DNA from 3 places in the Paenarthrobacter sp. TA1.8 genome. Region 2 is predicted to be linked to each of the others. Evidence: riboswitches for the same ligand, from Rfam matches in the RefSeq annotation. Region 2 holds a riboswitch; each other region holds the start of a gene.
The links. Region 2 has a riboswitch for thiamine pyrophosphate ahead of thiO (glycine oxidase ThiO). Riboswitches for the same ligand answer to the same signal wherever they lie in the genome.
Positions count from the first base shown of each region.

Region 1: it holds a riboswitch for thiamine pyrophosphate, as region 2 does, so the genes downstream of both, ACNAOT_RS20435 (ECF transporter S component) here and thiO (glycine oxidase ThiO) in region 2, are expected to answer to the same signal.
Region 3: it holds a riboswitch for thiamine pyrophosphate, as region 2 does, so the genes downstream of both, thiD (bifunctional hydroxymethylpyrimidine kinase/phosphomethylpyrimidine kinase) here and thiO (glycine oxidase ThiO) in region 2, are expected to answer to the same signal.

Region 1 covers NZ_CP184287.1:4,382,179-4,389,895, forward strand. Annotated here, with positions in the region: gene ACNAOT_RS20415 (penicillin acylase family protein) at 1-1,095, shown strand, start outside; gene ACNAOT_RS20420 (GNAT family N-acetyltransferase) at 1,155-1,754, shown strand; gene ACNAOT_RS20425 (energy-coupling factor transporter transmembrane component T family protein) at 1,751-2,545, opposite strand; gene ACNAOT_RS20430 (ABC transporter ATP-binding protein) at 2,542-4,134, opposite strand; gene ACNAOT_RS20435 (ECF transporter S component) at 4,134-4,754, opposite strand; TPP riboswitch at 4,830-4,966, opposite strand; gene ACNAOT_RS20440 (NUDIX hydrolase) at 5,294-5,983, shown strand; gene ACNAOT_RS20445 (DUF4235 domain-containing protein) at 6,020-6,280, shown strand; gene mnhG (monovalent cation/H(+) antiporter subunit G) at 6,352-6,744, opposite strand; gene ACNAOT_RS20455 (monovalent cation/H+ antiporter complex subunit F) at 6,734-7,012, opposite strand; gene ACNAOT_RS20460 (Na+/H+ antiporter subunit E) at 7,009-7,575, opposite strand; gene ACNAOT_RS20465 (Na+/H+ antiporter subunit D) at 7,572-7,717, opposite strand, start outside.
Region 2 covers NZ_CP184287.1:3,353,189-3,360,905, reverse strand. Annotated here, with positions in the region: gene ACNAOT_RS15585 (RNB domain-containing ribonuclease) at 1-827, opposite strand, end outside; gene ACNAOT_RS15580 (ferritin-like fold-containing protein) at 869-1,537, shown strand; gene thiE (thiamine phosphate synthase) at 1,568-2,239, opposite strand; TPP riboswitch at 2,267-2,385, shown strand; gene thiO (glycine oxidase ThiO) at 2,378-3,646, shown strand; gene thiS (sulfur carrier protein ThiS) at 3,643-3,879, shown strand; gene ACNAOT_RS15560 (thiazole synthase) at 3,882-4,679, shown strand; gene ACNAOT_RS15555 (4a-hydroxytetrahydrobiopterin dehydratase) at 4,693-5,028, shown strand; gene ACNAOT_RS15550 (hypothetical protein) at 5,104-5,406, opposite strand; gene ACNAOT_RS15545 (DUF3107 domain-containing protein) at 5,445-5,669, opposite strand; gene ACNAOT_RS15540 (TetR/AcrR family transcriptional regulator) at 5,720-6,454, opposite strand; gene moeB (molybdopterin-synthase adenylyltransferase MoeB) at 6,461-7,663, shown strand.
Region 3 covers NZ_CP184287.1:2,720,503-2,728,219, reverse strand. Annotated here, with positions in the region: gene ACNAOT_RS12585 (Rne/Rng family ribonuclease) at 1-2,563, shown strand, start outside; TPP riboswitch at 2,730-2,828, shown strand; gene thiD (bifunctional hydroxymethylpyrimidine kinase/phosphomethylpyrimidine kinase) at 2,818-4,368, shown strand; gene rplU (50S ribosomal protein L21) at 4,744-5,052, shown strand; gene rpmA (50S ribosomal protein L27) at 5,115-5,378, shown strand; gene obgE (GTPase ObgE) at 5,533-7,119, shown strand; gene proB (glutamate 5-kinase) at 7,109-7,717, shown strand, end outside.

The DNA of each region.
Region 1 (7,717 bases), 1.0 Mb from region 2:
TTGCTACGGAGCCAAAGCGTCTCCGAGGTGGAGGCTGCCTTCGATGCCTGGGTTGAGCCCGTTAACAGTGTGGTGGCCGCCGACGTTCACGGGTCTGTGAGGCACTTCGTTGCCGGGCTGGTCCCGCAGCGCAATCCGGCCAACCGGCGCCTGCCCGCTCCGGCCTTCTCCGCCCGTCATGAGTGGGAGGGCCAGTACGTGATCCTGCCTCGCACCGAGGTCCAGCAGTTTGCCGTGAGCGCGAATGACCGCGCGGCAGGAGGCGGTGACCAAGTGGCCATGGAGTTTGCACCTGCACATCGTGCCCGGCGCATCCGGGAATTGCTGGAACTGGCTCCCGGGCCTTTGTCCGTAGACAATATGCAGGCCATCCACACGGACACGCTACTGGGTCCGTGGCCGTTGTTCCGTTCGATGCTCTCCGGCCTGGACGTCCAGGATCTCTCCAAGGAGGCGAAGGATTTGCGGGTCCTCCTGTTGGACTGGGATGGCCTCATGGAAGCCGGCAGCCATCGCGCCGCCGTTTTCGCTGCGTGGCGTGGTGCGCTGGTCCAGCGCCTGGCGCGGCATTCCGCGCTTGCGCCCTTGAATGAGCCCACAGGCTACTCACCATTGTTCGGGCCGTGGTTGTCAGTGGCGTCGCGCGTCGGTTTTGCCCTTGAGACCCTGCTGGTCCGTGGCTCCGAGCTTGGCATCAGCGTCGGAGTGGAAGCTGCCGCGGCGCTCGAAGACGCCGCGTTGGAGGAATCCATGCTGAATGGTGCTGCCTGGGGCGACCGGCACAAGCTCCTGCCGGTGCATGTCCTCCCTGGCCCGCTCGCAACGTCGGCACCCACTGCCGACCTCAGTGGGGATACCGGGTGTGTACTGTGCACCGAGAGCCTCCCCGGCGTCGATGACCGTAGCTTCCGCGGGCCCGTGGCCCGCTACGTGTGGGACCTGGCCGATCGGCAGAACAGCCGCTGGATCGTGCCATTCGGCGCCTCCGGCGTGCCCGGTCACATGCACTTCGCCGACCAGCTCCCGCTCTGGACAGCCGGGGAACTCGCCCCGGTGGTCACTGATTGGTCGCTTCTGACCAACGACACGCCCTGACTCATTCCTGTTCCCGCATCAGTCCCACCCACAGCCCGCCCCACAGCCAGAAGGAAACCATGACCACCACCACCCAGGACTTTTCCGTCCGCACCACCGTCTACTCCGAAGACCTGGAAGGCTGGGGTGTGCTCCGCATTGTTCCGTTGGTTCCCATCGAGGACATCGACCTCATCTTCGAATGGGTGACCCAGCCCCGGGCAAAGTTCTGGGGAATGACGGAGAACTCCCGCGAAGAAGTCCTGGGGATCTACGAGTTCCTTGACTCCCTGGAAACCCACCACGCGTTCCTGGCCATCCTGGACGGGGAGCCTTTGGCCCTCTTCCAGACGTACGAGCCGCTGCACGATCCCGTCGGCGAGGCCTACCCCGCCCGCGAGGAAGACATCGGCATGCACCTGCTGCTGGCCCCGGCTACTCGGCCCATTCCGCATTTCACCCCGCGGCTGGGCACGTCGTTGATCAAGTACATGTTCTCCCTGCCGGGCAAGGACCGGATTGTGGTGGAGCCGGACTCCCGCAATGCCAAGGCCCTTCGTCGTCTGGAAGCGACGTGCTTCGAGCTGGGACCCATCATTCAGTTGGCGGAGAAGGAGGCCCAGCTAGGGTTCCTGACACGGGCGGGCTTTGATGAGATCCAGGAGCAGCGGGCCCGCTAGCGCCAGACGAAACTCCAGGTTCCCGCACCCACAGCCGCCAGCACTGCACCGGCTGCGATGACCAACCCGCCAAGGACCACCCACGCGTCCAGCAGTGAGTACGTGGATTCGCGTGCCCACGTCCGTGGCCCGCCGCCGAAGCCGCGCGCTTCCATGGTCACTGCCAGTCGGGATGCCCGCCGAACCGCCTGAACCAACAGACCGAAACTCTGGCCGAGCGTGGCCTTCAACCGCTGTAAGGGGCTGCCTTGGGAACCGACTCCGCGGGCACGGCGGGCCATTCCTATGGTTTGCCATTCCTCCGCCATGAGCCCTACAAGCCTCATCGCAGCTAACGATCCGAGGACAAAGCGGTGCGGCAGCTTGGCCTTCTGCGCCAGCGCATCGGCCAGGTCGGTGGGGTCGGTGCAGGTCATCAGCAGGATCGCCGGCAACGCGATCGCCAAACCGCGCAGCATGAAACCGAGCCCCAGCTCCAAGGAACCTTCGCTGATGGACCAGAGTCCGACGTCGAGCAGTACAGCGCCGCTGTCCGCCGCCACTATTGCAGTGCTCCAGCCGCCGATCGCTGCCGCAATGATCAGGGGCCAGGCCCGCAGCCACAAAAGCCTGATGGTGAGGCCGGCAAGCGGGAAGAGAGCCAGTTCCGCAAGGAGCGCCGTCGACGCAGAGACCCAGTCGATGGACAAGGCCAGCACCAGGGAAATCAGGAAGACCGACACGAACTTCGCCAAAGGGTTGGCGCGAGTCAGCAGGGCGTGGTTGCCGCGGATGTTCAGCGCATCCCTCACGCTGCACCCGCTTCCTGATGCGTTGCTCTGCCTTGCGGTATCGGACCGAGCCGTAGTTCGGTTCCGCCGAGTACAGCACTGAATTCCTGATCGTGGGTTACGGAGACCACCGCGGTTCCGGCGTCCAGCAACTCGGAAAGGAACGACGCCAGCTCGGCCCAGGTATTCGCGTCCTGGCCAAACGTTGGCTCGTCCAGAACAAGGACTTTGGGGTGCGCGGCCAGCACCGTGGCCACCGAGAGCCGGCGCTTTTCCCCGCCGGATAACGTATACGGATTGGCGTCGACGAGATGGGTGAGCCGCAACCGTTCCAGCAACTCGTCCACGCGCTCCTCGCCGTGGCCCAGATGCTTCGGACCAAACATCAACTCATCCAGGACCTTGCCCGTGACGAACTGATGTTCCGGCTCCTGGAACACCGTCCCGATGCGGGAAATCAGCTGGTCTGCTTTCCACTTGAACGGATCAATGCCCGCACCCTCGGAAAGTTCGACGGCGGCACTCACTTTGCCGTCCACGGGCGCCAAAAGGCCTGCCAACGTGAGCGCGAACGTGGACTTTCCGGCACCATTGGGACCCGTAATTGTCAGGGCTTGGCCTGCCCGGACCTGCGCACTGATGTCCGTTTGCACCGGAACAGGCGGGATGGTTTTGAAACCTTTGCGCCGTGGCTTTAGTCGGGAAACAGCAAGGTCCTGGGCTGCGAGGAGAAGCTGCGCGGCGTCTGGTTCTTTATGGCGGGTGCGGGTTTCCGGAACGTACCCCGGCACCCAGACGCCAGCCGACATCAGCAGGGTGCGGGCCTCGGAAAGGACCTGGTCGGGAGGGCCGTCCAAGAGGACGCCGCCGGCAGCATTCCCGGTCCCTGCGGCCGTGCTGGACCCTGCGACCGACCCTGGCTGCAAGACCACAATCCTGTCCACCAGGTCTTTCCACACGGACACGCGGTGTTCCACCACAACCAGCGTGGCGCCGGTCTTGTCCAGGCATCGCCCAACAGCATCACGAACCTCCAGCACCCCTGCAGGATCCAGGTTGGCCGTTGGTTCGTCCAACAGGATCAGCCCGGGCCGCATCGCCAAAATGCCCGCAAGCGCAAGGCGCTGCTTCTGACCGCCTGAGAGCGCCGCCGTCGGGTGATCCAACGCCAGACCTCCGCCGGCAGCGGTACGCAACCCGACGTCGTCGAGCGCTTCATGGACACGGGACCAAATCTCGTCCCGCGGCACGGCAAGGTTCTCTGCACCGAAGGCAACGTCGTCGCCAACCCTCGACAAAACCACCTGCGTCTCGGGGTCCTGCTGCATCAGTCCCGCGCGTCCACGCTGCTCGCGGGGCGCCACGCCGTCGATCAGCAGGGAGCCGGTCTCATCCGAGTCATCTTCCTCATCCCCCAGCACCCCGGCGAGGGCATGAAGGAGCGTGGATTTGCCGGCACCCGAAGGTCCGAGCAGCAGTACGCGCTCCCCGGGTTCGATCCGAAGGTCGAGGCCCTGAATGGCAGCTTGGGCACGGCCGGCATGCCGCCAACCCCAGCCCTCGGCTGAGATGGCGGCAGGCCTCACCGTGCCGCTTTGCGTGGCCGACATCAGCTGAAGACGGGCTCCGAAGCGGCCTTGCGCGAGGCGAAGGAACTCAGCACGCCGGTCTTGGCCAGGCCGCGTGTCGCCACCCAGGAGAGTGCGCCCGCGATGATTGCGCCGGAAATTGTGGTGAAGGTGATGTAGGCCAGCTTGTCGACGGCTTCATAGGCGATGTTCCAACCCCACGGGAGGAAGGAGTCGTTCAGGCCGCAGAAGAGGCCCGCGCCCGCACCGGCGAGGAGGGCAGTGGGCAGGTTGAACTTCTTGTACCGGAAGGCGGCAAAGATGAGTTCCGCGCCCAGGCCCTGCAGAACGCCGGAGATGAGCACGGTGGTGCCGTACTGCGAACCCATGATGAGTTCACCGGTGGCGGCAACAGTTTCGCAGAACAGGGCTGCACCCGGCTTGCGGATAATGAGCATGCCCAGAACCGCGGGGATCATCCAGCCGCCGGCAATCAGGCCGGTGAGAGGCGGATACGTCGCGTTCATGGGGATGGATACTAGTGCGGCGCCTTGGGACCATGCCCAGAAGATCACGCCGCCCGCGATGGCGATCAAGGCCGCCACAACGATGTCTACAACACGCCAGTTATAACTGGTCTTCTTCACGTTTACCGTGGTCATTTTCTGCCTCCTGAGGTTACAGGAGGGGAAAGTGCTCCCCGGAATCCGGCTGGCCTGCGCCGCCCGGATCCGGACACTCTGAGAAGCTCGACTCCCTTGCGCCGGTACTAACCGGATCAGGTTCGAGGGTCTGCGGCTGTCCGCACTCTCAGCGCCCTCGCGTCTCCTGCATCTCTGCAGAGTCCGACGGCGGCGCTCCCCTGTCGTTATTAAATCTGCCCTGATGGGCTGGTTCAGTTTACACCTGAGTCTGTGGCGGGTGTTGGTCTGTTGCCGGCAGGCGGTCACAATCGGCAGTGGTGGTGCGTTGCAGGGCTCCCCGGGGGTGCGTTGCGAGGGCTTCCGGGGGTGCGTTGCGAGGCCCACTCTGCACCCTTCCCCCACACCATTCCCTGCACACCAGGCCCCACAACAAGACGGGGGTGCGTTGCGAGGCCTGCTCTGCACGCTAACCCCACACCATTCCCTGCGCACCAGGCCCCACAACGAGACCTGAGAGAATGAACCAGCAGAATCCACCGCGGCAAAGGGGCACCTTCATGACCGACCTTCCCCAGCAAGACTTCCCCCTTCCCCCAGAAGTGCCCCAGCCGCGCCTGGCCGCGAGCATCATCCTCCTCCGTGACTCCCCGGGCGGACTCGAAGCCTTTGTCCAGCACAGGGTGAGCACCATGGACTTCGCCGCCGGCATGGTGGTCTTCCCCGGTGGACGGGTGGATGCCGCGGACGAGTCCGGCTGGGACTACCCCTCGGACCTGCTTCAACGCCACGCGGCGGACTGGCAGCAGAGCTCCATCTGCAGTGGCGCGGGCGAAGCCACGAAGAACGCCGGAACGGTGCTTTCCGCCGCAATCCGTGAAGTCAAGGAGGAAGCCGGGCTCAGCATCGACGCCTCTGACCTCCGCCCGTGGGCCAACTGGATCACACCGACAGACATGCCCAAGCGATTCGACACTTACTTTTATGTTGCCAAGCCCTCCCCGGGGGCCGAACCGCGGCACCAGACCACGGAAGCCTGGCAATCACTGTGGATGCCGGTAGCGGACATTCTTGCGGCGGAGGCCGCGGGCACCCTGAAGCTGATGCCGCCCACGTACTACCTGCTCAAAGAAATCGCCGGGTTCGCTACCGTGGATGCTCTTTGGTCGGCCGAACACGATGTTGTCCCGGTTCTGGCCCCTGTCGGCTCCATGGCTGCGTTCCTCAAGGAGCGGGAAAACCGCCGCTAGCGCTTGGAACGAGCTGGAGCCGGTTAGGCTGGGAGCATGAACCTCTTTTTCAAGCTGATCGGCGCCGGAGTAAGTCTCGGAGCAGGCTTCGTAGGTACCAAACTTGTCAACAAAGGGTGGGAAAAGGCCACGGGCAACAAGCCACCCTTGGGCAACGACGACATGGAATCGAGTCTTCGCTCCGCCCTGACTTTCGCGCTGATTTCAGCCTTCGTCAGCACACTCATCCAGGTCCTGGCGAGCAGGGGCACGCAGCGCGCCATTGCACGCTTCGCCAAGACCCACGACATCGTCTAGGCAACCTCACCACAACACAACGCCGGGATCACCCATGAGGGTAGTCCCGGCGTTCGTTGTTTCCGCTGCTGCTAGCGCTGGCTCCCGGGCTCTTGCCCCGCGGCCGCCCGCTGCACAACCGCTTCAAGTTCATCCTTGGTGAGCATTTCGCGATGCCCGTGCTTGGTGCGGTAGGCGGAGCGGCCCACCATGTGAGCGGAAACCGGGGCCGTCAGGAGCTGGAAAATCCACGCCACCAGAAGGACTGGCCATACCCACCAGGTCCGCATCTGGAGGCCGATCGCAGCCAGCATGAGGAATAGACCCAAAACCTGCGGCTTGGTGGCCGCGTGCATGCGGCTCATGAGGTCCGGAAATCTCAACAAGCCAATAGCAGCGCCGAGGGACATCAGTGCGCCCACCACCAGGAACAGTGCAGTGACGGCGTCGATCACAAAATCCAAGCCGGTGGCATCAGGATTCATTGCTCTGCTCCCTCCGTTCGGCTACGAACCGGGCCACGGTCACCGAGCCAATGAACCCGATCACCGCGAGGGCCACCAGCAGCATCAAGTTGTTCAGGTGCTTGTTCATTGCCATGTCGATTGCCAGGGCGGCACCCAGGATCGCCAGCAAGACATCCGATGCCAGAACCCTATCCAGCAAGGACGGACCGATAGCGATCCGGACAATTGCCCCTGCCGCGGCGAGGCTAAGGATCACAGCCGTTGCCACGAGAACGAATTCCTTCATAGCGTTGCCCCTTCCATTCCCGGGCGCTGTTCTGCATTGAGGGATGCGACTTCTTCGCGCGTGCCCATGATGCGGATCAATCTCGCCTCAATGACTTGGGTTTCCTCGCGGATCTTGTCGATGTCCGCTTCCTCATAAATGTTGAGCGCGTGCAAGTACAGCGTGGACGTTGAGCGGTCCACTTCCACCACCAGTGAACCCGGGATCAACGAGATCACGTGCCCGGTGGCTGTCACCATCAGGTCTGAGTGGCTCCGCAACGGAACGGCGACGACGGCGCTACGCACCGTGGGTCCTTTGGCTACAGCCAGGTACAGAACCAGGAAGCTCGCTGCCACCACTTTGCCGAGGAACATCAGGGCGAAGGGAATAGCGCGCAGAATGTTGAACCTGCCACTGAGCTCCACGGGCGGGAGGTAGAACAGTTTGGCCACCAGCACGGCGATCAGGGCACCGAACAACAGGTTGCCCGGGCTGAAGTCCCGCCACAGCGCGCCCCACACGATGACCAACCAGACGAGGAGCGGCAACTCCGTGCGGAAGGAAATGGGTTTGCGGCTCACTTGGCATCACCCGACTGTGTCTCAGCTGACGGTGCTTCGCCCGTACGCGGTTCGTCTGTTTGTGCCAACGGCGGCACCTCAACGGAATCGCCCAGGACCGAGTGGATGTAAGCTGAGCGGTCCAGCATGATCCCGGCGGAAC
Region 2 (7,717 bases):
GACCGATCATCAGGTGCGGGCATGGTGCGCAGGATGCCCACTTTTCCATCGAGCATCATCTGCGCGGCGGCCATGCCGGTCATGAGGGAGATCTGCGCGTTCCAATCCTCAACCGGCAGGGACGGTGCCGCTGCGATTCTGTACCCGCCGCCGTCAGTCGCCTGGACTATTTCCTGTTCCGGCATGTTGAGGCTTGCGCCGCCGCGTTGACGTTCCAGTTCAACGCGCTTCAGTCCCACTTCTTTGAGTAGCTGGAGAACCGGCGGGGCAGTACCGTCGTCGATCTGCTGTTGTGCGCCCTTGTAGCTCAGCTTTGCCCTGCTGCGCACAGTCGCACGGGCAACGGTGACGGCCAAAATTTCAGCTTTCCCGTCCAGGTCGAAATCCCAAACGAACGCGCTGCAATCCTGGTCGGCCAGCAGGCTTCCCGCGTTCTCACTGATGACCTCCGGATGCAGCGGGATCCGCCCGTCAGGGGCGTAGAACGTCTGCCCGCGTTGACGCGTTTCGGTATCCAGCGCGCCGCCGGGAGCCACGAAGGAAGGCACATCGGCGATGGCATAGAGGACCTTGTACCCATCACCGGCCCTTTCAATGAACAGAGCCTGGTCCAGGTCGGTGGACGTCGCGGGGTCGATGGTCACAAAAGGGATATCCCGCAGGTCCTGGGCTGGCAGCTCAAGGGCCTCCACCGCTTCCCGGGCCTCGTCCACAGCTTCTGCCGGGTATTCGCCGGGGAGTTCCAGCTCCGTCCTCAGGGCGGCGAGGGCCGAGGCGAGCTGGTCCGACGAGTCGTCGACGTTGGGCGCAATCCGATGATGTGACACGAAAATCAGGTTAGCCCGAAATGGGCCGATAGTCTTGGATCATGGGCACTTCCCCGGACGCCGCAGCCTATGCCGGGCAACTCTCAGCGGAGTTGCTTGGAGCCATGGCGTATGGCGAACTGTCCGCCTTCGGGCGGCTCTCCCTGGATTCCCGCTATGCACCCACGCTTCACGACAGGTCCGTGCTCGCGAAGATCGCAGTGGGGGCCTACGGAAACTTCGCCCTCCTCAACGACCGCCTGTCGGAGATGGGTCTGGATCCCGAACGTGCCATGCTGCCGTTTCAGCGCTCCTTCGATCACTTCCACGAGCGCACCAAGCCGGGGGACTGGTTCGAATCCGTGATGAAGGCCTATGTCATCGATACTGTGTCATCGGATTTCTATAGGGCTGTCTCGATGTTCCTCGACCCGACAACGCAGCATTTCGTTGAGCGCGTTGCTTCACCCGATCAGGCCACGGAAGTCCTTCGCGTCCTGCTCAGGCGGGCCTTGGCAGATGACCCGCGCCTCGCTTCGCGATTGGCGCTGTGGGGCCGCCGCTTGGTGGGGGAAGCGCTGACGCAGGCGCAACGCGTGGGCATGGAACACCCCCTGCTGGGGCCGATGCTGAAAAGCGGCGGGGACGCGCGTGCCGCGGCGAAAAGGCTGACGACGGAGCTCGCCGAAAAGCACGCCCGCCGGATGACTGGCCTCGGCCTGACCGCCTAGCCCGCGGATCGCGCGGAACCTCCGGCTTCCCTAGACGGAATCCAAGGCTTCCAGCAGCGACTTGGCCGCCGCCGTCGGGTCCGGTGCCGCTGTGATGGCGCGGACCACCACGATCCGGCCGGCGCCCGCTTTCACAACCTGTTCAACGTTGCTGAGATCGATGCCACCAATGGCGAACCATGGGAGGGTCACACCGTCGCCCGAGCGCTTGACCGCTTCTGCGGCATATGTGACCAGGTCCAAACCGACAGCAGCGCGACCGGGTTTGGTGGGTGTTGCCCAGACCGGACCCACGCAGAAATAGTCCAGTCCCAGGGGCCCTTGGGAGGTGGCCACAGCGGCATCGATTTGTTCGGTTGTGTGGGTGGAGAGGCCGATGCCGGTGGCGTTCGGCAGGAGGGTCCGGGCTGCAGTCAGGGGCAGGTCCTTTTGCCCGATGTGGAACACGGGAGCCCCTGAAATGCTGGCAACATCGGCCCGGTCGTTGACCGCCCAAAGCCGTCCGTGCCGTTGTGCGACGCTCCGCAGGACGGCCAACATCTCCAGTTCCTCGGCAGCTTCCAGCGTCTTGTCGCGGAGTTGGATGATGTCCACGCCGCCTTCGAAAGCGGCGTCCACAAAGTCCTCAAAATCGCCCTGCTCCTTACGGGCATCGGTGCACAGGTAAAGGCGGGCGGAGGCAAGAGCGTCAGGCTGAGTCATGGGAACCAGAGTAGTTCCTCTAAACTGGGCTCGTACTGCGGGAGCCGCGACATTCGTCATATGACTGTCCGGCTGAGAGGGCTTCAGCGCCGACCGCTTGACCTGATCCGGCTAGTACCGGCGTAGGGAAGGAAACGAATGGCAGATTCCCGCCATACCCGCCTCCAGGCAGACGTTGCCGTCATTGGTGGTGGCGTCATCGGCCTCGGCATCGCTCACGAAGCCCGGCGATTGGGCCGTTCAGTTGCGCTGATCGACCCCGCTCCCGCTTCCGGCGCGTCCTTCGCAGCGGCAGGCATGCTTGCACCCGTCAGCGAACTCCATTACCAGGAAGAAGACCTTCTTGAGTTAATGCTTGAGTCTTCCCAGCTCTGGCCCTCCTTCGTGGACGGCCTGCATCAAGGCGCGGAGGACAACGGATATCGCACGACGCCGACCCTCGCCGTGGGTGCCGACGCAGCCGACCGCCGGGCGCTCGCGGACTTAAGGTCGGTCCAGCTTGCGGCTGGCCTGGAAGTCGAACCTATCGCTCTGCGGGACGCGAGGCAACGGGAGCCGCTCCTCAGCCCGCAGATCTCCTGTGCTTTCGATATACCTGCCGACCACCAAGTCGATCCAAGGAAACTCGCGGCATGCCTCCTGGCAGGACTGGCAGCCCATTCGCCCAATGACAGTTCCTGGGTGTCGGGAGCCGATGACGGATTCGCCATTGCTTCCAGGGCGCGCGGTTTGCTGTGGGAAGGCGGGCGTGTCACAGGCGTGGCGCTGGACTCAGGAGTCACCGTTCACGCCGGAGAAACGGTGGTGGCCAACGGGCTCGGGGCGTCCCAACTCTCCGGTCTCCCTGAAGGCCTCAGGCTTCCCGTAAGGCCGGTCTACGGGGACATCCTCCGGCTTCGCGTCCCCGATCACCTGCGGCCCTTGGTCACATCAACGATTCGCGGGATGGTTCGCGGGGTGCCGGTTTACATCGTGCCCCGGGACGACGGAACTGTGGTGATTGGAGCCACGCAACGCGAAGACGGGTTGTCAGCCTCTTCCAACGCGGTCTCGGCGGGTGGCGTTTACCAATTGCTGAGGGACGCCCAAGTATTGGTCCCCGCAGTGGCTGAACTGGAACTCCTTGAAGCAACCGCCCGCGCCCGGCCCGGAACTCCGGACAACGCTCCACTGCTCGGACGGGTCGGTGTTTCCAACGGTGGCATCGACGGCCTGGTGATTGCCACAGGATTCTTCCGCCACGGAGTCCTCCTGACTCCGGTGGCCGCCAAGATCGTGGGGGAACTCCTCAAAGGCTCCACGGACTCCCGGTGGGCCCCCTTCCTGCCCCATCGTTTCGTGGGCAACGCCCCTGTTGCCCGAACACTCACACCAGCAGCACGAACCACCACCAAGGAAACAGCATGAACATCACAGTGAACGGAACCGACCACGCAGTCTCTGACGGCGCATCCGTCAGTACCCTCGTCACCGCCGTCACCGGTCGCGCCTTGGACCCTCGCGGACAAGCGGCCGACGGCGGCAAGCTGGGAGTCGCTGTCGCACGCAATTCCGAGGTGGTGCCGCGCAGCCAATGGGCCGTGACAGCGCTCTCCGACGGAGACGAACTTGAACTCGTAACAGCAGTCCAGGGAGGCTAATCATGACAACAGCAAACGTTGACGTTCGCACCGACGCACTGGTGATCGACGGCGTCGAATTCGGTTCCCGCCTCATCATGGGTACCGGAGGCGCGCCGAGCCTCGATGGCTTGGGAGCAGCGCTCCTCGCTTCGGGGACCGAGCTCACCACGGTGGCGATGCGTCGCTATTCGCCCGCCGAAACGGGCTCGCTGTTTCAGCTGCTGGTGGACCATGACATCCGCGTGCTGCCCAATACTGCTGGTTGTTTCACGGCCAAGGACGCCGTAATGACTGCTGAACTGGCCCGGGAAGCACTTGAGACCGATTGGGTGAAGCTGGAAGTCATCGCGGACGAACACACGCTCCTTCCAGACGCCGTGGAACTGGTGGATGCAACGGAGCAGCTGGTGAACCGAGGCTTCAAGGTATTCGCTTACACCAATGACGATCCCGTACTCGCGCTCAGGGTCGAGAACCTGGGTGCAACAGCCGTGATGCCCTTGGGATCGCCCATCGGGACCGGCCTTGGCATCCTGAACCCCCACAACATTGAGCTCATCGTGTCCCGGGCCTCCGTACCCGTGGTCCTGGATGCCGGGATCGGGACGGCCTCCGATGCTGCCCTTGCCATGGAACTGGGCTGCGACGCCGTCCTGCTTGCCACCGCCGTAACGCGGGCGCAGAACCCGGTGCAGATGGGCGAGGCCTTCAAACACGCTGTGATCGCCGGTAGGCTGGCCAAGCAGGCGGGCCGGATCCCGCGGCGGGAGCACGCGCTCGCATCCTCAGCGATGGAGGGCCGGGCAGAGTTCCTCTGATGAAGGAGCAGTCATGGCAGGCACGGAAGACCAACTGACTGAAGCAGCCATCAATGATGCCCTCGGGGACCTTCCGGACTGGAAGTACCAAGGTGGCCTGGTGACTGTATATAAAACCTCGACGGCGGCGGACGCGCTAGCGCTCATCGCCGCGGTTGGAGAGATCGCCGAGGATCAAAATCATCATCCGGATCTGGAGTGGCGCTACAACAGGGTTTTTCTCCGCTACGTATCCCACGATGCGGGCGGCCAAGTGACCAAACGTGACGTTGCCGCTGCCACCGCTGTGAGCGATGCGGCCGCAAGGGTAGGCGCAGCTGCGCAGCCTGAGCGGTATCCGGCGTCGTAAAGAGCCGAGATGGCAGTTAACACCAATCCCAAGCTTGGCCATTGGTGTTAACTGCCACCTCGCGGGCTTAAGGCCCTAAAGCCGCAGGGCCTTGGTGAGCGCCGCAGTGTCGTGTTTCGTTCGGGTCCGGCCCAGGAAGAGCACCACGGCAACCGCAGCGGCGGTCCCGAGCACAATGGGCAGGACCCACGGAATCCATATGGCGCCCGGCTGGTAGCCCAATCCGGCGCTGATGAAAGCGATCCAGCTCAGCGTGCCGACAGCTGCTGAGACGCCGGCCGGCAGCGCGATCCCGTATTTGCCGTGCCGCTTGTCGTTGGCCCACACGATGAATCCGGTGGCAATGGTGGCCAAAACCACCACGACGAGAGAAAGCATGAAAACTCCTTAGCGGACGACGAGACGCGGGGATTGGGCTAGAGGGCGCCGAAGCCTACGCGGCGGACTTCCTCCGCGCCGATCTCCACGTAGCCCAGGACGTTGCCCGGAACGATGATCTGGCGGCCCTTCTCGTCCGTCAGGCGAAGTTCGGAGCCCTTGGTCACGGCCTCGGCCACGATCTTGGCAACAGCATCGGCATCCAAAGAGGATTCGAGCACGATCTCACGGCCAACATTCTGAATGCCGATCTTTACTTCCACAGCAAGGCCTCCAAGCCAATCAAGGGTTAAGTCAGTCCTCTATTTGTAGCCTAGGACTCTTTGGGGAAACGACTGATTCCGCGCCAAGCTAAACGATAGATCAGATCGCTGGCCACATCGAGGTCCAGGTTTCCATCCGTTTCAAGCCAGTACCGGGCGCTGACCTGCGCCATTCCGGCCAAACCACGCCCAAGCAGCTGCGCTTCAAGCGGGGGCAGCTTGGTGTCCTCCGCAATCACGTGGGCCACGGCGTCCGCGAACGTTTTGTTGAAAGTCTCCAAACGCGAACTGACGTCGGGGTCGTTGATGAGGTCGGACTCGAACACCAGGCGGTGGGCTTGGTCGTCGTCGGCGATGAACCTGTAGTAGGCGCGCATGACGGCCTTGACGCGTTCCTTGTTGTCCGTGGTGGAGTTCAAGGCGTCGAGCATCAGTTGCGTCAAGGTTGCCAGGTGGCTGTCCAAGAGAGCCATATAAAGCTCGCGCTTGGACGGGAAGTGCTGGTAAAGCACTGGTTTGCTCACATGTGCGGCTTCCGCGATTTCGTCCATGGCCGCGCCGTGGAAACCGTTGGAGACGAAAACTTCCAATGCCGCGTTCAGTAACTGTGCGCGGCGCTCGTCCCGCGGCAACCTTGGTGAACGCGTTGTACCTGCCCGTTCCAGCTTGGCCGGTGCTCCATCGTTTGCCCGTGTGCCGTCAGCCACAGTCTGCCGCCTTTCCTTTGCAGTTATGACTACTCTACCGGGGGGTAATATGACCACGCGGCATCTGCAGGCATACATTGGGGTATGGCCTCAATTGTTGCTGCCCACACGGCTGCGCCCGCTGTCCTGCCGCCCCTCGTCGAACCTGCCGCCGAACTCACTCCGGCCGAGGTGGAGCGGTACTCCCGGCATCTCATCATTCCCGAAATTGGCGCCCTGGGCCAACGCAGGCTTAAGAATGCCAGAGTCCTCGTCATCGGCGCCGGAGGCCTCGGGTCCCCGGCTCTGCTTTACCTGGCCGCCGCAGGCGTGGGCACTCTTGGCATTGTGGACGACGACGTGGTGGACCTCAGCAACCTGCAGCGACAGGTCATCCATGGTGTGAAGGACGTGGGTACGCCCAAGATCGAATCCGCGCGCAATGCCATTGCAGAGCTCAACCCCTTGGTCAACGTGGTCCTGCATGACATCCGGCTCGACTCTTCAAACGCGCTGGAGCTGTTTGCGCAATATGACCTCATCCTGGACGGCGCCGACAACTTCGCCACGCGATACCTCGTGAACGACGCCGCTGCCATCCTCGGTAAGCCTTATGTCTGGGGCTCCATCTTCCGTTTTGACGGCCAGGTGAGCGTCTTCTGGGCCGAACACGGGCCCACATACAGGGATCTCTACCCTGAAGCGCCTCCCGCGGGGTCTGTGCCGTCCTGTGGCGAGGGCGGGGTGTTCGGCATGTTGTGCGCAGCGGTTGGATCGCTCATGGTGACTGAGGCCGTGAAGCTGATCACCGGCGTCGGACGTTCCTTGCTCGGCCGTGTGGCGCTCTTCGACGCTCTTGGCGGCAGCTGGCGCGAGATCAAGGTCTCCAAGGATCCGGAAGCCGAACCCATCACTGAACTGACCGACTACGAAGCCTTCTGCGGCGTGACGCCGCCGGCAGCCACGGACCAGGCTCACACTGTTACCGCCAAGGACCTCGCCGGGATGCTTGCCGAACGGGAGCTGGGGGAGCGGGACTTCGAACTCGTGGATGTCCGTGAGTCCGGCGAGCACAGCATCGTCAGCATCGATGGCTCGCGGCTCATTCCGCAGGGCCGCATTCTCTCCGGCGAGGCGTGGGTAGAGCTGCCGCAGGACAAAGACATAGTGTTCCACTGCAAGGCGGGGACGCGCTCGGCTGCAGTCCTGGAAGCGGCACAAAAGGCGGGTTACACCCGCATCAGCCATCTCGACGGCGGTATTCTCGCCTGGGTGCGGGATGTGGAGCCGCAGAAGCCCGTCTACTAGGCGGAGAGGTGGGCGCCCAGCTAACGCAGGCCAGCTGAGCGGCGGGCGGCAATC
Region 3 (7,717 bases), 630 kb from region 2:
GGAAACCGAAACTACCGCTGAAGGCGAGCTGGAAGACGCAGGTAGTCGCCGGCGTCGCAGGAGCCGCGGCCGCCGTGGCCGCCGTGGAAACGAGCGGGACGAGAACGAGGCCGAGGACGGCACCGAGTCCGAGGACGAGGAAGCGCCGGTAGTAGAAGCCCTCGAAGAAGGTGTCACGTCTCGGCGCAGGCGTCGTCGCCGCCGTGGAGACCAGGATCTTGAACTGACCGGCGGCTCGGATGATGACCCGCCCAACACAGTCACCCGTGTCCGCGCGCCGCGCCCCATCACGGAGACAGCACCCTCCAACCGCGTTACCGGCGTCAAGGGCTCCACCAGGCTGGAGGCCAAGAAGCAGCGCCGACGCGAGTCCCGTGAAACCGGACGCCGCCGCCAGGTCATCACCGAGGCTGAGTTCCTTGCCCGCCGCGAGTCGGTGGACCGCCAGATGATCGTCCGCCAGCGCGACGACAGAATACAGATTGGTGTCCTGGAAGACGGCGTGCTTGCTGAGCACTTCGTGTCCAAGACCCAGCAGGACTCCCTGATCGGCAACGTGTACTTGGGCAAGGTCCAGAACGTGCTGCCGTCCATGGAAGCTGCGTTCGTGGACATCGGACGGGGCCGTAACGCGGTCCTGTACGCCGGTGAAGTCAACTGGGACGCAGTCAACCTTGAAGGCCAGCCGCGCCGGATCGAGAACGCCCTGAAGTCCGGCGACTCCGTCCTGGTCCAGGTCACCAAGGACCCCGTGGGACACAAGGGTGCCCGCCTTACCAGCCAGATCTCCTTGCCGGGCCGCTACCTGGTGTACGTACCCGGTGGTTCCATGACCGGCATCTCACGCAAGCTGCCCGACGTCGAGCGCAACCGCCTCAAGCGCATCCTGAAGGACCGCCTGCCGGAGAACGCCGGTGTCATTGTTCGGACAGCAGCCGAGGGCGCTTCGGAGGAAGAGCTCACCCACGACATCAACCGTCTGCGTGCGCAGTGGGAAGGCATTGAAGGACAGGCCTCGTCCACCAAGGTCCTGGCTCCGGAACTGCTCTACGGCGAACCTGACCTCACCATCAAGGTGGTCCGTGACGTCTTCAACGAGGACTTCTCCAAACTGATCGTCTCCGGCGACGACGCCTGGGACACCATCGAGGCTTACGTGACATACGTTGCCCCTGATCTGGTGGGCCGCCTCGAAAAGTGGACCAAGGATCAGGACATCTTCGCCGCCTGGCGCATTGATGAGCAGATCCACAAGGCCCTGGAGCGGAAGGTCTTCCTGCCGTCCGGCGGTTCGTTGGTCATCGACCGCACCGAGGCCATGACTGTGGTGGACGTCAACACCGGCAAGTTCACCGGCAGTGGCGGAAACCTTGAAGAAACCGTCACCAAGAACAACCTGGAAGCGGCCGAGGAAGTTGTTCGCCAGCTTCGTCTGCGCGATATCGGCGGCATTATCGTCATTGACTTCATTGACATGGTCCTTGAATCCAACCGCGACCTCGTCCTCCGCCGCATGGTGGAGTGCCTCGGCCGGGACCGCACCAAGCACCAGGTGGCCGAAGTAACGTCGCTGGGCCTGGTCCAGATGACGCGCAAGCGCATGGGTACCGGCCTCCTTGAGGTCTTCGGTGAGCAGTGCGAGCACTGCGCTGGCCGAGGTGTCGTCACGCACGACGAGCCCGTTGAGCACCGACGCGCCAACGTGGTGGCTGCTGAACATCACCGCCCGCATACGGAAGCGCAGCAGCCTGCTGCGCGGACCGAACGCAAACGCCGCCGCGGCAAGGGCGGGGGACCGGCTGTTGCCGAAGCTCCCGCGCAGGTCCACACCACCACGTCCGCCCCGGCCGCAGCATCCACCACGGCTGAACCGCAGGATCCTGCCCGGATAGCCAAAGCCGAGGCAACCAGGGCCGCCCTGGCGACGATTGCCGCTGCAGCGCACGCCGCACACCTGCACGACGACGAAGTTCACCGTGCAGAGGAGGAAGCGCGGGCGGCAGGCCGGCACGAGCCGGACGCAAGCCCTACAGCCGGCACCGCCGCCAGTAGTGAAGCAGGCAGCGGCGAAGCAGGGACTTCAGCCCGCGATGCTGCAAGCAGGGAAGCAGCAGTCCAGGAAGCAAGATCTACTCCCGTGCTGCGCTTCGGCGGGGAAGAAGTTGCCTTGCCGTTCGTTGAGCACCACGAGGAACCGCAGGCAGCCAAGCCTGCCATGAGCCTGGATCTGCTGGCCGAAGCGTTTTCGCACCTCGGTGCGGCTCCGGCACCCGAGCAGGAAGCCGCTCCGATTTCAGCCCCGAAGGCTGCTTCTCCGGCACGGACTGCCGAGGAAGATCCGGAGGCTGCTTCAGCCTCGCGTGGTCGTCGTGGTCGCCGTAACCGGAGCGCCAGCAGGGCCCAGGGCGCGGCCAATGAAACCAGCGTTGAACACCATGAGGCGACAGCGTCGGCCACCCGGGGTTCGGCCCATGAGGCCAAGGCGCCTGTGGAACCGGCCAAGAAGGCACCAAAGGATGAGCCCATCATCCTCGGCGTTGGAGTTCCTGCTTCCGAGCTCTAATCGCGGCGAATAAGTTGAAGAGGGCCCTGCGCTAACTGCCAAACGGCGGGTAGCGCGGGGTCCTTTTGCGTCCGCTCTGCAAGCCACGCACAGGCTGCGTTCAGAGTCACATCCGGGCGTCGGTGTGGCCCGGTTCCCGCGGCGCGTTGCTTCCCGGCTACGCTTGGGGACTGACACGGGGTGCCGGGCGTTGGGCCAGGCTGAGATCCAAACCCGTTGAACCTGTCCGGTTAGCACCGGCGAAGGGATGTCTCATGACTGCATCATCATATTCATCGGTGTACCCCCTCGACGCTCCGGCTTCGGGCCGTCCAACCCCGCGCATTCTGAGCATTGCCGGCTCGGACCCTTCAGGTGGTGCCGGAATCCAGGCGGACCTGAAGAGCATCGCCGCTTTTGGCGGGTATGGCATGGCTGCCATCACGGCCCTCACCGCGCAAAACACCAGGGAGGTCAGTGCCGTCCACGTCCCTCCCGCGCACTTCCTGCGTCAGCAACTGGAAGCCATTAGTGCCGACATCACCATTGACGCCGTCAAGATCGGAATGCTCGGCGACGCAGCCGTCATCAACCAGGTCCGGGGCTGGCTCGAAGAGGTGAGTCCCGCCGTCGTGGTCCTTGATCCGGTGATGGTGGCCACCAGCGGTGACCGGCTGCTGCGGGAGTCTGCTGAGAAGGCATTGCGCTCGCTGCTGCCTTTGGCCCACCTCATTACGCCGAACCTTCCTGAACTGGCCATGTTGCTGGGGGAGCCCGAGGCAACTGACTGGGCTTCGGCGCTGGACCAGGGCAAACGGCTGGCAGCGGAGTACGGAAACACGGTCCTGGTCAAAGGTGGCCACCTGCCAGGGCCGGAGTGCCCGGACGCGCTGGTGAACACGAGCGGGCTGCTGTCCCAGGACGTGGTCGAAGTGGCAGGTCCCCGGGTTGCAACGCGGAATAGCCACGGTACCGGGTGCTCTCTGTCTTCCGCCTTGGCCACAGTCCAGGCACGAACCGGTGACTGGGAAGTTTCATTGCGGGAAGTCAAGCCGTGGTTGCTAGGGGCATTGCAGGCCTCTGACAGCCTGCACGTGGGTCAAGGCAACGGGCCCGTGAACCACTTCCACCACTTCCAGCAGGCATCCACGCCGGGCGCTTTCGCTGCGGCGATGTGGAACGAAGCCGTCCCCGAACTCGAAGCGATTTACGGGCTCCCGTTTATTCAAGGACTTCAATCCGGCGAGCTGCCGGAACGTGACTTCAATTACTACCTTGCCCAGGACGCCATCTATCTCAATGGGTATTCGAGGGTCCTGGCACGTGCGGGCGCCTTGGCGCCCACGGAGGAAGAACAACTGTTCTGGGCAAAGGCATCACAGCAGTGCCTGGAGGTTGAATCGGAGTTGCACAGGAACTGGTTGAGCACGCGCGAAGCCTCCACGGCAACCGGACCGGTTACCAAGTCCTACGTGGACCATTTACTGGCAACATCCGCCGCCGGCAGCTACGCCGTGGTGCTGGCGGCGATCCTGCCCTGTTATTGGTTGTACGCGGAGGTGGGGCAGCAGCTTCATACGGCATACGTAGACGCCGGCGCGCCGGCGGACCACGCATATGCGGACTGGTTGAAGACCTATGCCGACGAGGATTTCGCGGCGGCAACGCGGAAAGCGATCAACTTCACTGCTGCCGCGGCCGTCGCGGCTTCTGGCACGGAGCGGACTGCGATGATGGATGCTTTCACTCAGTCCTGCCGCTACGAGACGGCGTTTTTCGATGCTCCCAGGCTGTTTGCCCAGGCTTCGTTCACGTGCGCTGAGTAGCTTTCCGGGCACGCACTTGAGGCCAATTGCGGCGACACGTCCGCGCGTCGCTGGCCGGATCGCGTTAATCTCGCTCAAACCCTGTAGGCTGTATGGGCACGGTGCCGGGAGAGTCCGTTACAACTGGTGATGCAAGTCACGAGGTAGCCTCCGGACCCGGCCTCATTTGCAGCTGAAGGTCAAACTAGCGTAATCTTGATCTTCGGTGCTTACGCCAACACTTGGGTTATGCCCCTTGGAATTGTTCATGGGATGACTCGCGGACTTCGATTCAGAAGTCCACGGCGTTGAGGCACAGCGCGAACCAGGGCTGATTCCGGTTCAAGGTTCCGCACGCAAATTTTGTAATAAACGTCGAGAGAAGTGAGTACCCAAGTGGTGTACGCGATTGTCCGCGCAGGCGGCCGCCAAGAAAAAGTTTCCGTTGGAGACTACGTAACGCTGAACCGCGTCCCCGGTGGAGCCGGTAGCACGCTTGAGCTGCCCGCATTGCTCCTGGTTGACGGCGAGAAGGTCACCTCCGCAGCTGCGGAACTGGCCAACGTCAAGGTCACGGCTGAGATCCTCGAGGACCTCCGTGGTCCGAAGATCGTCATCCAGAAGTTCAAGAACAAGACCGGCTACCGGAAGCGTCAGGGTCACCGTCAGGAACTGACCAAGATCAAGATCACCAGCATCGCGTAACTTTCGTTACCCGCTGTTCAGGTTTTTCAGTTTCCCCAGAAATTTAGAGGCAGGCATTTCACATGGCACACAAAAAAGGCGCGAGTTCCACTCGCAACGGTCGTGACTCCAACGCTCAGTACCTGGGCGTCAAGCGTTTCGGTGGTCAGGTAGTTTCCGCTGGCGAGATCATCGTTCGCCAGCGTGGAACCCACTTCCACCCCGGTGCAGGCGTCGGTCGCGGTGGCGACGACACCCTGTTCGCACTGCAGGCCGGTGCGGTTGAGTTTGGTACTCGCCGCGGCCGTCGCGTAGTGAACATTGTTGCTGCTGCAGCTGCAGAGTAACTACAAGTTCTGAACCGGTGGAGCGGGCCAAACGGCCCGCTCCACCGTTCTTTTAACCGCATTACAATCGACTAGGGCGCTTTAGCGCACTGGTTTTTGCAACAACGCTGGGAACAGCAACAAGCGCTGTAAGACAGCAACTGAGGAGATTCACGTGGCGAGCTTTGTAGACCGGGTAGTCCTGCACGTATCCGGCGGAACCGGCGGCCACGGCTGTGTCTCTGTCAAGCGGGAAAAGTTCAAGCCGCTCGGCGGCCCCGACGGCGGCAACGGCGGCAACGGCGGCGATGTCATCCTGCGCGTATCCGCCCAGACCACAACCCTGCTTGATTACCACCACGCTCCCCACCGCCACGCCACCAACGGTGGCCCCGGCATGGGTGACTGGCGTGGCGGCAAGAACGGTGAAACCCTGATTCTTCCCGTGCCCGATGGCACCGTGGTCAAGACCAAGGACGGCGACGTTCTGGCCGACCTCGTCGGCGAGGGTGCTGAGTACATTGCAGCTGCCGGCGGCCAGGGCGGCCTCGGCAACGCATCCCTTTCATCGCAGAAGCGTCGGGCTCCGGGCTTTGCCCTGCTTGGTATCGAAGGTGAATCCAGCGATATCGTCCTGGAACTGAAGTCCATCGCAGATATCGCCCTTGTTGGTTTCCCTTCTGCCGGTAAGTCGAGCCTCATTGCAGCCATGTCTGCTGCCCGGCCCAAGATTGCCGACTACCCGTTTACTACCCTCATTCCCAACCTCGGCGTGGTGCAGGCCGGCGATGTCCGCTTCACTATCGCCGACGTTCCCGGCCTGATCGAGGGCGCCAGCGAAGGCAAGGGCCTGGGCCACAACTTCCTGCGTCACGTAGAGCGTTGTGCTGCACTGGTTCACGTCCTTGATTGCGGAACCCTTGAATCTGACCGGGATCCCCTGTCCGACCTCGCCATCATCGAGGCCGAACTTGAGAAGTATGCAGTTGACATGAGCTACGCCGGTGTTGACGGTGAAGTGGTGCCCCTTAACGAGCGCCCGAAGCTGGTAGTCCTCAACAAGGTGGATCTTCCTGACGGCAAGGACATGGCCGAGTTCGTCCGTCCTGACCTCGAAGCGCGTGGCTACCGCGTTTTTGAGGTATCTGCAACGAGCCACGAGGGTTTGCGTCAGCTCGGCTTTGCCATGGCTGAGATCGTCCAGGCAGCCCGTGACGCCGTTCAGGCCACGCCTCCCAAGGTGACTGCTCCCGTCCTCAGGCCGCGCGCCGTCAACGAGTCCGGCTTCAAGATCCGCCGCGAGGAGAAAAACCTCGAGCCGCTGTTCCGCGTCCTGGGCGAAAAGCCCGTGCGCTGGGTCAAGCAAACCGACTTCACCAACGAGGAAGCGATTGGCTACCTCGCCGACCGCCTCGCCAAGCTCGGTGTTGAAACCGAGCTCTTCAAGGTTGGCGCCAAGCCCGGCGACACCGTGGTTATCGGTGAAGACGATGGCGTGGTGTTCGATTGGGAGCCCACCATGATGGCAGGCGCCGAGCTCCTGGCGACGCCCCGCGGAACCGACATTCGAGTCGCGGACATCGGCGACCGCCCCACGCGTTCACAAAAGCGCGACGAGCAGATCGAGCGCCGCGAAGCCAAGGCTGCCGCGAGGGCTGAGCTTGAAGCTGAACGCAAGGCTGGCATCTGGACTGAATCCGTCAGTGGCCGCCGTGCCCAGGCAGTGAAGGAAAGCCACCTGGATTCCGGTGATGACGACTAAGACTGTCGACGCTCCGGACATAGCTGAGGGACTTGAGCGCCAGGCCCTTGCCACCGCCAAGCGGATTGTTGTCAAAGTGGGGTCGTCCTCACTGACCAGCATCAAGGGGGGCATCTCCGAAAAGTCCCTCACGGGGCTCGTCAATGCCTTGGCTGAAAAGCGCAATGCGGGGACAGAGATCATCCTGGTGTCCTCGGGTGCCATCGCCGCCGGGCTTGCCCCTTTAGGCCTGGCCAAGCGACCCAAGGACCTCGCCACGCAGCAAGCTGCCGCCAGTGTGGGGCAGGGACTCCTGATGGCACGGTATACCCAGGCTTTCAGCGCCCACGGTGTAACAGTCAGCCAGGTCCTGTTGACCGCCGATGACCTGATGCGCCGGACGCAGCACACTAATGCCTTCCGGGCATTGGACAGGCTGCTAAACCTTGGTGTCGTTCCGGTAGTTAATGAGAACGACACCGTGGCCACGCATGAAATCCGTTTCGGTGACAACGATCGTCTCGCTGCCTTGGTGGCCCACTTGGTTCGCGCCGATGCGCTCGTGCTGCTGTCCGACGTCGACGCCCTCTACGACGGCCCGCCGTCCCAGGGCGCCCAG